Regions from separate parts of the Tepidimonas sp. HKU77 genome, predicted to be linked through region 1. Evidence: predicted binding sites of a transcription regulator. Region 1 holds the regulator's gene; each other region holds the start of a gene.
The links. Region 1 encodes sigma-54, which starts transcription at its own class of promoters, with help from an activator protein. Its sites were predicted from a motif close to TGGCANGNAANCTGCTTT; they were not measured.
Positions count from the first base shown of each region.

Region 2: a site for sigma-54 is predicted at 2,217-2,234, ahead of ACPP3B_RS08630 (pilin). Genes of this name have one in related genera too.
Region 3: a site for sigma-54 is predicted at 1,860-1,877, ahead of glnA (type I glutamate--ammonia ligase). Genes of this name have one in related genera too.

Region 1 covers NZ_CP187300.1:1,295,662-1,299,547, forward strand. The annotation lists gene ACPP3B_RS06210 (THUMP domain-containing class I SAM-dependent RNA methyltransferase) at 1-1,039, opposite strand, end outside; gene rpoN (RNA polymerase factor sigma-54) at 1,042-2,595, opposite strand; gene lptB (LPS export ABC transporter ATP-binding protein) at 2,602-3,363, opposite strand; gene lptA (lipopolysaccharide transport periplasmic protein LptA) at 3,360-3,886, opposite strand, start outside.
Region 2 covers NZ_CP187300.1:1,796,260-1,800,145, forward strand. The annotation lists gene ACPP3B_RS08620 (tetratricopeptide repeat protein) at 1-1,188, opposite strand, end outside; gene ACPP3B_RS08625 (hypothetical protein) at 1,185-1,517, opposite strand; gene ACPP3B_RS08630 (pilin) at 1,710-2,150, opposite strand; gene ACPP3B_RS08635 (sigma-54 interaction domain-containing protein) at 2,381-3,415, opposite strand; partial or broken gene ACPP3B_RS08640 (response regulator) at 3,615-3,886, opposite strand, start outside.
Region 3 covers NZ_CP187300.1:2,007,065-2,010,950, forward strand. The annotation lists gene ACPP3B_RS09695 (EI24 domain-containing protein) at 22-939, shown strand; gene ACPP3B_RS09700 (competence/damage-inducible protein A) at 936-1,790, shown strand; gene glnA (type I glutamate--ammonia ligase) at 1,928-3,343, shown strand; gene ACPP3B_RS09710 (hypothetical protein) at 3,461-3,886, shown strand, end outside.

The DNA of each region.
Region 1 (3,886 bases):
TCCAGTGCGCGGCCAGCCGCTCGTAGAAGACGTCCGCTCCCAAGCCGCCGACCACGCCGGCGGCTTCTATGCGTTCTCCATACGGGGGATTGAGCAACAGCACGCCAGGCCACGGGCTAGGGGGCAGGCGTTGCAGGGCGTCGCCGCCGCGGAACTCGACCGCTGCGCCGACACCGGCACGTTCGGCATTGCGGCGGGCGAAATCGACCATGCGGAAGGAGACGTCGCTGCCGTAGGCGATGGCCGGTCCGCCGGTGGGCCAGCGCCGCTCGGCGGCGCGCGCCTGCTCGCGCAGCGCGGCCCAGCGCGCCGCGTCGTGTGGCAGCAGCCGCTCGAAGGCGAAGCGCCGCTGACGCCCCGGTGCCTGCCGCAGCGCGATCTGCGCGGCCTCGATGACCAGCGTGCCGCTGCCGCAGCAGGGGTCGAACAGCGGCACCGGCGCGCCGTCGGCGTCGGTGCCGGTCCACCCGGTGGCGGCAATCATCGCGGCCGCCAGCGTCTCTTTCAGCGGCGCGTCGCCCTTGTCGGTGCGCCAGCCGCGCTTGAACAATGGCTCGCCGCTGGTGTCGAGCGACAGCGTCAACGTGTCGGCGCTCAGGTGGGCATACACGCGCACATCGGGTTGGGCCGTGTCGACGCTGGGGCGCGCGCCGCGGCGTGCGCGCAGGCGGTCGCAGACGGCGTCCTTGATGCGCAGCCCCGCAAAGTGCAGGCTGCGCAGCGGACTGCGCTGGGCTGTGACTTCGACCTTGATCGTATGCCGTGGCGTGAACCAGTCTTCCCAGGCGATTTCGGCAGCCGCGCCGTAGAGGTCGTCTTCGCTGCGGTACGGGCCCTCCCATAGGCGCAGCAGCACGCGCTGGGCGATGCGGCTGTGCAGGTTCAGGCGCAGCACGGTATCCCAGTCGCCGCGCAGGCCGACACCCGCGCGGCCCAAGGTCAAGGCGTGGTCGGGCACGGCGCACAGGCGCTGCACTTCGGTGGCCAAAAACGGGGGACAGCCGCCCGCGCAGGGCAGAAAGAGGTCGACGGTGGACATGGTCAGGCGTGGCGGGTCTTGCGCAGGGTGGCCGTGGGGATGCGCAGCGCCTCGCGGTATTTGGCGACGGTGCGGCGCGCGCACTCGATGCCCTGTTCGCGCAGCAAGTCGGCGATCTGGCCGTCGCTGAGCGGCTGGCGGGGATCTTCGGCGGCGATGAGTTGTTTGATGAGGGCGCGCACGGCGGTGCTGGAGGCGTTGCCGCCGGCGTCCGTGGCCAAGCTGGAGCCAAAAAAATATTTCAGCTCGTAAGTGCCGAAAGGGGTGGCCATGTACTTGGCGTTGGTGACGCGGCTGATGGTCGATTCGTGCAGGCCCAGCTCGTCGGCGATGTCACGCAGCACCAATGGTCGCATGCCGACCTCCCCGTGCAGAAAAAAGTTGCGCTGTCGCTCGACGATGGCGCGCGCCACGCGCAGGATGGTGTCGAAGCGCTGCTGCAGGTTTTTGATGAACCAGCGCGCTTCTTGCAACCGTTGTTGCAGATCGCCACTGCGGTGCTGGCGCAGGGCCTGGGCATAGATATCGGTCACGCGCAGGCGCGGAAGCACCGCGGGGTTGAGTTGGACGTCGAACTGCGTGCCGCGCACGGTGACGATCACATCGGGGACGATCACTTGCCGTTCGGCGTCGGCGAAGCGGCGCCCGGGCTTGGGTTCAAGGCGCGACAGCAGCGCAAGCGCCGCGCGCACGGTTTCCTCGTCCAGCCCGGTTGCCTGGCCCAGCCGCCGCACGTCGCGGCGCGCGATCCACTCCAGCGGCTGCCCGCACAGCGCGTCGGCCGCGCGGGCCGTGGGGGTGTTGGGCAGTTCGCCGATTTGCAAGCGTAGGCACTCGGCCAGGTCGCGCGCGCCCACGCCCGCGGGCTCCATGTGCTGCAGCCAGCCGAGGGCGCGGCGCAGCAGCGAGGCGATCTCGTCGCGCCGCTCGGCATCGACCGACTCGCCGGCGGCCTGGCACTGCTGGCACAAAGCGTCCGTCAGCTGCTCGAGCGAATCGGGCAAATAGCCGTCGTCGTCGAGCGACTCGATCAAAAAAAACAGCGCGGCGCGTTCGTCGTCGCTGAGGTGCAGTGCCAGGGCTTGCCGGTGCAGGTGGTCGGCCAGCCGCTCGGGCGGATGGGCCAGTTGACGGGTGAGCTGCCGCTCGTCGTCGTCGCCGTCTGCGCCGCGCTCGACGCCGGGACCTTCCCAACACCACTCCGCCGGTGACTCGTCGGCAGTGGGCCCATCGTCGGCCGCCCAGCCCCCGGCGTCTTCGTCCAGTCGAGCCCCCCACTCGGTCTGCGCCAGCGCCGCCTCGCCGTCGAAGACGGCCATGGTATCGGGCGGCTCTGCATCGTCGATCTCGGGGGGCGACGTCGCCGTGTCCGTCACCGCCTCGGGGCTGGGGTCGGTGTCTTCTTCCGCACGTTCGAGAAAAGGGTTGTCGGCCAGCGCCTGTTCGATCTCCTGCGCCAGCTCCAGCGTCGACAGCTGCAGCAGCCGGATCGATTGCTGCAGTTGCGGTGTCAGGTTCAGGTGCTGCGCGGTGCGCAGCGTCAGGCCCGCTTTCATGGCACGCTACAGGCGGAAATGCTCGCCGAGGTAGACGCGGCGTACCTCGGCGTCATCCACGATGTCGGCGGGCGTGCCGTGTGCGAGCACCCGACCCTCGCTGATGATGTAGGCGTGGTCGCAGATGCCCAGCGTCTCGCGCACATTGTGGTCGGTGATCAGCACCCCGATGCCGCGTGCCTTAAGAAACCCGATGATGCGCTGGATCTCGATGACGGCGATCGGATCGACACCCGCGAACGGCTCATCGAGCAGGATGAAGCGCGGGTTGGTGGCCAGCGTGCGCGCGATCTCGACGCGGCGCCGCTCGCCGCCCGACAGCGCGGGCGCCGGCGCATCGCGTAGGTGGTCGACGTGCAGCTCTTGCAGCAGGCGATCGAGTCGCTCGCGCAGCACCGGTTCGGCCAGGGGACGGCCGGCTTCGTCGTGTTGCAGCTCCAGCACCGCGCGCACGTTTTGCTCGACCGTGAGTTTGCGAAAGATCGATGCCTCCTGCGGCAGGTAGCCCAACCCCAGGCGCGCGCGCCGGTGGATGGGCAAGTTTTCTGCCGCTTGGTCGTCGATCCACAGCCGCCCGGCATCGGCACGCACCAGGCCGACGATCATGTAAAACGACGTGGTTTTGCCCGCCCCGTTGGGGCCCAGCAATCCCACCACCTCGCCCCCGCGCACCTGCAGCGACACATCGTGCACCACGGTGCGGCGGCCGTAGCGCTTGTGCAGCCCTTGCGCGCGCAGGCAGCGCGCGTTTGGCGCCGATTCGCTCACGGGCGGCGCTCCAGGCGGTCGCTGGGGGCCAGCGCCGGGGGGGGCAGGTCCGGCGCGGGCTGCGTGGCGGCCGGGTCGGCCTTGGACGGGGTGAGCAGCGCCCGCACTCGAGCGCCTGCGCTGGCACCCGCGCGATCGCCATCGACCGAGAAGGTCTGCGCCCGATTGTCATAGACGATGACGGCGCCGCTCGCCCGGTCGGTCAGCACCGTGCCACGGTAGCGGCGCAGCTCGGCCTGGCCGCGCAACGTCACCCGATCGGCCTGCCCATCGTAGTCGATGCGCTCGGCCTCGCCCTCGATGTACTCGTCGAGCCCGTCGCGCTTTTGTCGATAAAACGCACGCTGTGTTGCGTCACCGGTGACGGTGCCGAACTGGTGGCCTTGCGCGTCCTGCCGCACCTCCAGCCGCTGGCCGCGGATGCGGATCGTGCCTTTGGTCACGACCACGCGTCCGGTGAACACGCTGGTCTGCCGGGCTTCGTCGTAGCGCAGGGCGTCGGCTTCGACGTTCATCGGCGCGT
Region 2 (3,886 bases), 500 kb from region 1:
TACCGATAGGATGGTGGTGGTGACTTTGGATATGTTGCCCACCGACGCAAAGGTGAACGTCTGGCCGGCGTCGCACGGCGGCTGCGTGCGGCGTTGCGTGACAGGCCAATATGGATCGAAGCACCAGAATGATTCCGGTAAACAAAAAGGCGCCTCAGTGTAGAATTGATCGAAATACGGGCCGGGCGTGATGTGGCGATCGCTGAATTTACCGTCGATGCTGGTCAGGCCAGTGGTCGGTGGGTAGCCCAGGCCGGTCAATTGAATGCGCGCCAGGCGGTTCTGTAACAAATGCAGGCGATTGGTCGAGGTGTGGCCCGCGAGCTCGACCAGGATATCGAGGTCGTGCGAAGCGATGAGACTGAGCAACTGCTGATCGCCCATTTCGCCGACCGCGTGAAAATGCTCGACGCAAGCGCGAATGACGTTCGTCAGTTCGTCGCTGGTGGTGAAATCATGGTACGCATAAATTTCAAAACGCTGGCGGTCGTGGTGCTTCAGCAGTGGATAAACAAAATAAAAGACGGAATGGTTGCGAAAATCGGGCGACCAGTAACCGACGCGCAGGCGCCGATCGGCGCGGCGCCGCGCTTTCGCAGGGCGCGCGGGCACGGCTGGATCAGCGGCCAAGGGTGGCAAGGTTTGTGCCCAAAAATGGTGTTCGGCGGTCAGGGTCGATTCGGGTATCTCGGCGTATGCGCTGTCAAACAGCCAGGCTTCGGCCTGCAACGGGTTGTCGAATGCCTTCAGCCACGCACGCAGTCCCGCTTGGCGCGCTTTTTCAACGTCCCCGCGGCTGTGCAGCAGCGTGGCCAGCACCTGGTCCAAACCGGGAAAATGCGGGTCCAACAGCGGCATCCGCCGAATCAGCTGCCAAGCATCATCGCTGCGATGTGCTTCGGCCAGAATACTGGCTTGGTTGATGAGCGCGGGGGCAAACGTATCGTCCAGTGCCAACGCCAATTCGAATTGCTGCGCCGCCCGCGCCTTGTCGCCGATCTGGGCCCAGCACACGCCCAGGTCACAGCGAGCGGCCGCATCATCGGGGTGGCGGCGCAGGTATTTCTGCAGGTACGCGATAGCGGTGCGAAAGTCGCGCGCCTGCAGCGCTGCCCGAGCGCGCTGCAGCCCAGAGGGGCGTTGCAGAAGGCGGCGCAGGCGCTCCCAAAATGACGTCTGCGCCATCATTGCGTTTTGGCAGGAGCGCCCGTGCGCCGGCGGCTCAGTTCCACGAGTAAGGCTTCGGTGGCGATGCGAATGAAGGACTCGGGGTAGCCGAAGTCGGCCAAGCGCGCGCGCAAGCGATACAGCAAAGCGACCTTGCCCAGATATCCGATACGTTTGCCCTGCTGCGCCTGCAACGCCAGCGCGCAGGCGTGCTCGATGGTCCGCGTGATTTTGTTCGCCGATACCACCCCGGCTGGCGCCGTCAACAGCGCGGCGGGCAGCGTGTGCTGGATGTAATCGACGATGCGCTGTGCCAGCGACCATTCGGTGTCAAAGGACCACCAAGCCATGCGTTGCCTCGAAGTGGAAGGGTAAACGGGTGGATGGGGGAAGGTGCTACCGTCCATCAAAACCCAGGGGCGCGCCGGACAAAGCGGCAGATATACCGGGCGCCGCGGCGACCTGTAGACGCTGCGGCGCGCGCCAGTGATCCAAACGCCTGCGGAGTGGACGCCACGGTGCCCACTCCGCACCACGACACATCAACCGCGACAGCTGCCGGGCATGTACTTCGCCGGCGTTCCGCTGCAACGCCAAGTCAACGTTTGACCTGCAGCGGGCGCCGAGCCAGTCATCGTGATACTCACGTCGCTTGGAGCACCTAGAGCACTTGATGCGCCGGCAACGGTGACTGCGACTGCGCTGGCCCCTACCGAGGATACGCCTCCAGCCGATACCTTCCCATAGGGTGTGATCGAGCAGGCTGCCGAGACTGATGCCAGCGGAGGAAAGCTGCCGTTTGCCTGGTACGTCTCGGTCAGGCACGTACGCACAGAGCTCGCGGCCAAAATCAGCTCGGAGACCTTGGCGCGCACCGAATAGTCTTGATACGCGGGCAGCGCCACCGCGGCCAGGATGCCGATGATGGCGACGACGATCATCAGCTCGATGAGCGTGAAGCCCTGTTGTAAGAGTCGTTTCATGAAAAACCTCCATCCAGTCAAGGGTTGCGTGGGGATGACCGCGAGGGCATCGTGGTCGGCTCATAATAAGCAAAAGGCGTGCCATCATCGCTGGCCGGCTCCGTTGCGGTGGCGGGCGCGGGCGCGCCGTGCCGCCGCGGTGCGTTGACCTCGCCCGGCCGCCACCAAGCACAGCCAATGTTAACGTCAAATCTTGATGCGAAGGGTGTTGACGGCTGCCCCCAAGGTCCTCACCCCAATCCCAGGCGCTGCATCCAGTAGCGCAGTTTGGCCAGGGTCCAGCCCAGTTCGCGTGCGGTGCGGGACTGGTTCCAGCGGTTGCGCTGCAGCAGGGCTTCGAGCTGCGCGCGCGGCAGCGGCGCGGTGGCCGCATCGCTGACGCCGGGTGTGTCGGGCGCTGCTGGCTCGGCGCTGCCGCCTGCGCCCGTTTGGGCGGCATGGCCTGGGGTCGCCGCCTGCGTGTGCGGGCTGGCGGTGGCTGCGCCGCTGGCAGCGGGGAATGGGCCGTGGTGGGCCGGCGCGCCACTGGCGGGCGTGGCCAGGCTGGCTGGCAGGTCGAACGCGTCGGCGTCCAGCGCCGGGCCGGGGTGCAGGGCGAGCGCGCGCTCCAGCAGGTTTTCCAGTTCGCGCACGTTGCCGGGGAAGGGGTGGCGTTGCAGCCGTTGCACGGCGGCGGCGGTGAGGGTGGGGGCGCTGGCCCAGCCATCGCGCCGTGCCAACTGTTGCAGGATGGCGGCGGCGATCGCGGGCAGGTCTTCGATGTGTGCGCGCAGGGCCGGCGCGTGGATGGGGATGACGTTGAGCCGGTAGTACAGGTCGTGCCGGAAGTGGCCGCTTTGCACCAGGCGGGCGAGGTCTTTGTGGGTGGCGCTGACGATGCGCACGTCCACCGCTTCCTCGGCGGTGGCGCCCACCGGCCGCACGGCGCGCTCTTGCAGCGCGCGCAGCAGCTTGACCTGCATCGGCAGCGGCAGGTCGGCCACTTCGTCCAAAAACAGTGTGCCGCCGGCGGCCGCTTGAAAGAGCCCCGGTTTGTCGCCGTGGGCGCCGGTGAAGGCGCCGCGGCGGTGGCCGAACAGTTCGCTTTCCAGCAGTTCGGCGGGGATGGCCCCGCAGTTGACGGCGACGAAGGGGCCGCTGGCGCGGTGGCTGCAGGCGTGCAGCGCGCGCGCAATGAGTTCTTTGCCGGTGCCGGACTCGCCGGTGATGAGCACCGGGGCCATGGTGCGCGCCACGCGCTGGATGGTCTGGCGCACGGCGTGCATGGCGGGCGAGTCGCCCACCAGCCGTTGCAGGGCGGCAGGGGGGGCGGGGGGCGTCCGGCGCGGGCGGCGGGGTGTCGCCAGCCCGTGGCGCGGCGGGCACGGGGGCACCCTGGGGGTGCGCGGCCGCCAGCGCGGTGGCGATGGCCTGCCGCAGCCGTGCGGGGGTGACGGGCTTGGTCAGGTAGTCGAACGCGCCGGCCTTGAGCGCCTCGACCGCGTTGTCGGCCGAGCCGTAGGCGGTGATGACGATGGTGCGCTCGCTGCGGCCGTCGCGCGCCAGCTCGCGCAGCAGGTCCAGCCCCGTGCCGTCGGGCAGCCGCATGTCGGTGACGACGACACGATAGCGCTGCTGCGCCAGCCGCTGGCGCGCACTGGCCACGTCGCCCACGGCCTCCACCGTCAGCCCGATCTTGACCAACGCCAGCTCATAGAGCTGGCGCAGGTCGGGTTCGTCTTCGACGATGAGCAGGG
Region 3 (3,886 bases), 710 kb from region 1:
TCGTGCGGTTATGCTTGCGGTATGCGCGTCTTGCTCGGTTCTTTCTGGCGCTCGGTGGCCTATTGCCTACACCCGCGGGTGATTGGGCTGTCGTTGCTGCCGCTGGTGTTGATGGTGGCGGGGGCCTTCGCGCTGGGCTACCTGTTCTGGGATCGGGCCGTCGATGCCGTGCTGGCCTGGCTGGAGAGTTGGGCACTGGTCGAGTTCGTGCTGGGCTGGCTGGACAGCGTCGGTCTGGGCGCGTTGCGCACCGTGGTGGCGCCGCTGGTGGTGCTGGTGCTGGCCACGCCCCTCATCGTCGTCGCGTCCCTGTTGCTGGTGGCGTTTTTGATGACACCGGCCATGGTCGAGCTGGTCGCGCAGCGGCGTTTCCCGGACCTGCAACGCAAGCGCGGCGGGGGCTTTTGGGGCAGCCTGGGGTGGTCGCTGTGGTCTACCCTGCTGGCGCTGCTGATGCTGGTGCTGTCATTGCCCTTTTGGCTGATTCCACCGTTGGTGCTGGTACTGCCACCGCTCATCTGGGGCTGGCTGACCTACCGCGTTTTTGCCTACGATGCGCTGGCGGAGCACGCTTCGGCCGACGAGCGACGTGCCCTCTTGACCGCGCACCGCGTGCCGCTGTTGGTCATGGGCGTGCTGGTCGGCTTGCTGGGCGCGGCACCCAGCCTGTTGTGGGCGTCAGGCGCGATGTTCATCGCGCTGGCACCGTTGCTCATCCCGCTGGCCATCTGGATCTACGCGCTGGTGTTTGCGTTTGGCTCGCTGTGGTTCGCCCATTACCTGCTGCAGGCCCTGGCCGAGTTGCGCCGCGCCAACCCGGCGCCGTCCACGGTAGCATCGTCGGATCCGGCTGCGGCCGACGGTGCGGTCATCGACGTGCCGGCACGCCCCTTGCCAGCACCCCCTCCCGCCTCGGCCCCCAACCCTCCTGCGTCATGAAAGACTCTGCCGTGCCGGTGCGTGTGCCGCGCTTCGGTCTCATCGTCATCGGGGACGAAATCCTGTCTGGCAAACGGCAGGATAAACACCTGTCCAAGGTGATCGAGCTGCTAGGGGCACGCGGACTGGCGCTGTCGTGGGCGCGCTACGTGGGCGACGATCGCGCCGCCATCACCGATGTGCTGCGGCAGGCGTTTGCCAGCGCGGATGTCGTGTTTTCTACCGGTGGCATCGGCGCCACGCCGGACGACCACACGCGCCAAGCAGCCGCTGCCGCGCTGGGCGTACAGGCGGTGCTGCACCCGCAGGCCAAGGAACTGATCGAGCAGCGCATGCGCGAGGTGGCGGCCGAGCAGGGCGTGCCCTACGAACCCGATCGCCCCGACAACGTGCACCGGCTCAACATGGGTGTTTTCCCGGTGGGCGCGCGCCTTATTCCCAATCCGTACAACCGCATTCCGGGCTTCTCGTGCGATGGGCCTGGGGGTGGCACGGTTCACTTCGTGCCGGGCTTTCCGGTCATGGCGTGGCCGATGATCGAATGGGTGCTCGACACCCAATACCCCGCCTGCCACGGGCGGGCGGCGCAGGCCGAGCGCTCGGTCATCGTCTATGGCGCTATGGAGGCCGCCTTGACGCCGTTGATGGAGCGTATCGAGGCCGACTACCCGGGTGTCAAGGTCTTTAGCCTGCCCAGTGTCGACCACCCCGAATATGGGCGCCACATCGAGCTGGGCGTCAAAGGCGAGCCAGCGGCCGTGGCGGCGGCGTATGATGCGATGCGCGGTGCGTTGCTTGCCCAGTCGGCGCGGCTGGGCCCCGAATTGGTGCGCGGTGGGGATGCACCATGATGGGTCTTCCGCACCAAAATAGTGCCAAAGTGAATGACCGCTCTCATGGTGAGCATGGCCGGTGAGCGCTGGCATGGAAACTGCATTTCCCCCGCGACCGTTTTTCTTCGACCCGACCCTTTAGTAGGAGCATTCTGATGGCCAAGACCGTCGCTGACGTGATGAACATGGTGAAAGAAAACGACGTCAAATTCGTCGACTTTCGCTTCACCGATACCCGCGGCAAAGAGCAGCACGTGACCGTGCCCATCTCCGCCTTCAACGAAGACAAGTTCACCTCGGGCCACGCGTTCGACGGTTCGTCCATCGCGGGCTGGAAGGGCATCGAAGCGTCGGACATGCTGCTCATGCCCGACCCCAACACCGCCAACATCGACCCGTTCTTCGAAGAAACCACGCTCTTTTTGCAGTGTGATGTCATCGAGCCCAGCGACGGCAAGGCCTACGACCGCGACCCGCGCTCCATCGCGAAGCGCGCCGAGGCATACCTGAAGGCCTCCGGCCTGGGCGACACCGCCTACTTTGGCCCCGAGCCCGAGTTTTTCCTGTTCGACGGCGTGCGCTGGAGCACCCAGCCCGGGCACTGCTTCTACGAGATCGAGGAGTACGAAGCACCCTGGAATACCGGCGCGAAGTTCGAGAATGGCAACCGCGGCCACCGGCCGCGTACCAAGGGTGGCTACTTCCCCGTGCCGCCGGTGGACAGCACGCACGACATGCGCGCCGAGATGGTGTTGATCCTGGAGTCGCTGGGCATCCCGGTCGAGGTATTCCACCATGAGGTGGCGGGTGCCGGCCAGTGCGAGATCGGCACCAAGTTCAGCACCCTGGTCGAGCGTGCCGACTGGACGCAGGTGCTCAAGTACGTGATCTGGAACGTGGCCAACAGCTACGGCAAGACGGCGACCTTCATGCCCAAGCCCTACCACGGTGACAATGGCAGCGGCATGCACGTGCACCAGTCGGTCTGGAAGGACGGCAAAAACCTGTTCGCCGGCGACGGTTACGCGGGGCTGAGCGATTTTGCGCTGTACTACATCGGCGGCATCATCAAGCACGCGCGCGCGCTCAACGCCATCACCAACCCGACGACCAACAGCTACAAGCGCCTGGTGCCGCACTTCGAGGCGCCGGTCAAGCTCGCGTACTCGGCCAAGAACCGCTCGGCCTCCATCCGTATCCCGTACGTGGCCAACCCGAAGGCGCGTCGCGTCGAAGCGCGCTTCCCCGACCCGATGGCCAACCCGTACCTGTGCTTTGCCGCGCTGCTGATGGCGGGGCTGGACGGTGTCGAGAACAAGATCCACCCGGGCGAGGCCGCGACCAAGGACCTGTACCACCTGCCGCCGGAAGAGGACAAGTTGGTGCCGACCGTCTGCCACAGCCTGGATCAAGCGCTGGACTACCTGGACAAGGACCGCGCCTTCCTGACCAAGGGCGGTGTGTTCACCGACTCCATGATCGACGCCTACATCGAGCTCAAGATGCAGGAAGTCACCCGCGCCCGCGTCGAGGTTACCCCGACCGAGTACGACATGTACTTCAGCCTGTAAGCGTGCGGATTGGCCCCGCTTGCAGCCGGGGCCAATGAGCGAACAAAGGGGCGGCCAGGTGCCGCCCCGCGTGTTTTGTCCGATACTGTGGCCCGTGTGTGAGCAAGTGAGGACGATATGGCGTGGACCCGTGACGAGACGTTTCGAGGGATGGCGGGTGGGGTGCTGGCCGCTACGCTGGCGTGGGCGGTGGCAACGCCGGTGTGGGCACAGGGCGGCTCGACCATCTGGCGCTGCGGCAACGAATACACCAACAACCCCGGCCCCAACCCGGCCGCGCGTGGCTGTCGCGAGGTGCAGGGCGCCAATCTGACCATCGTCGAGGGCGCGCGCCCGGCAGCGCCGGCGCCCGCCTCGACCAACGCATCCAGCGGCGGCGCGGGTGGCAGCGGTGCCACGGCCAATGGCGCCCGCACCCCGGCGGAGCGCGTCGACCCCGACCAGCAACGTGCGCGCGACGCCGAGGCGCGCCGCATTCTGGAGCAGGAGTTGCGCCGCGCCGAGGAGCGGCTGGCGCAGGCGCGCGCCGATTACGCCGACGGC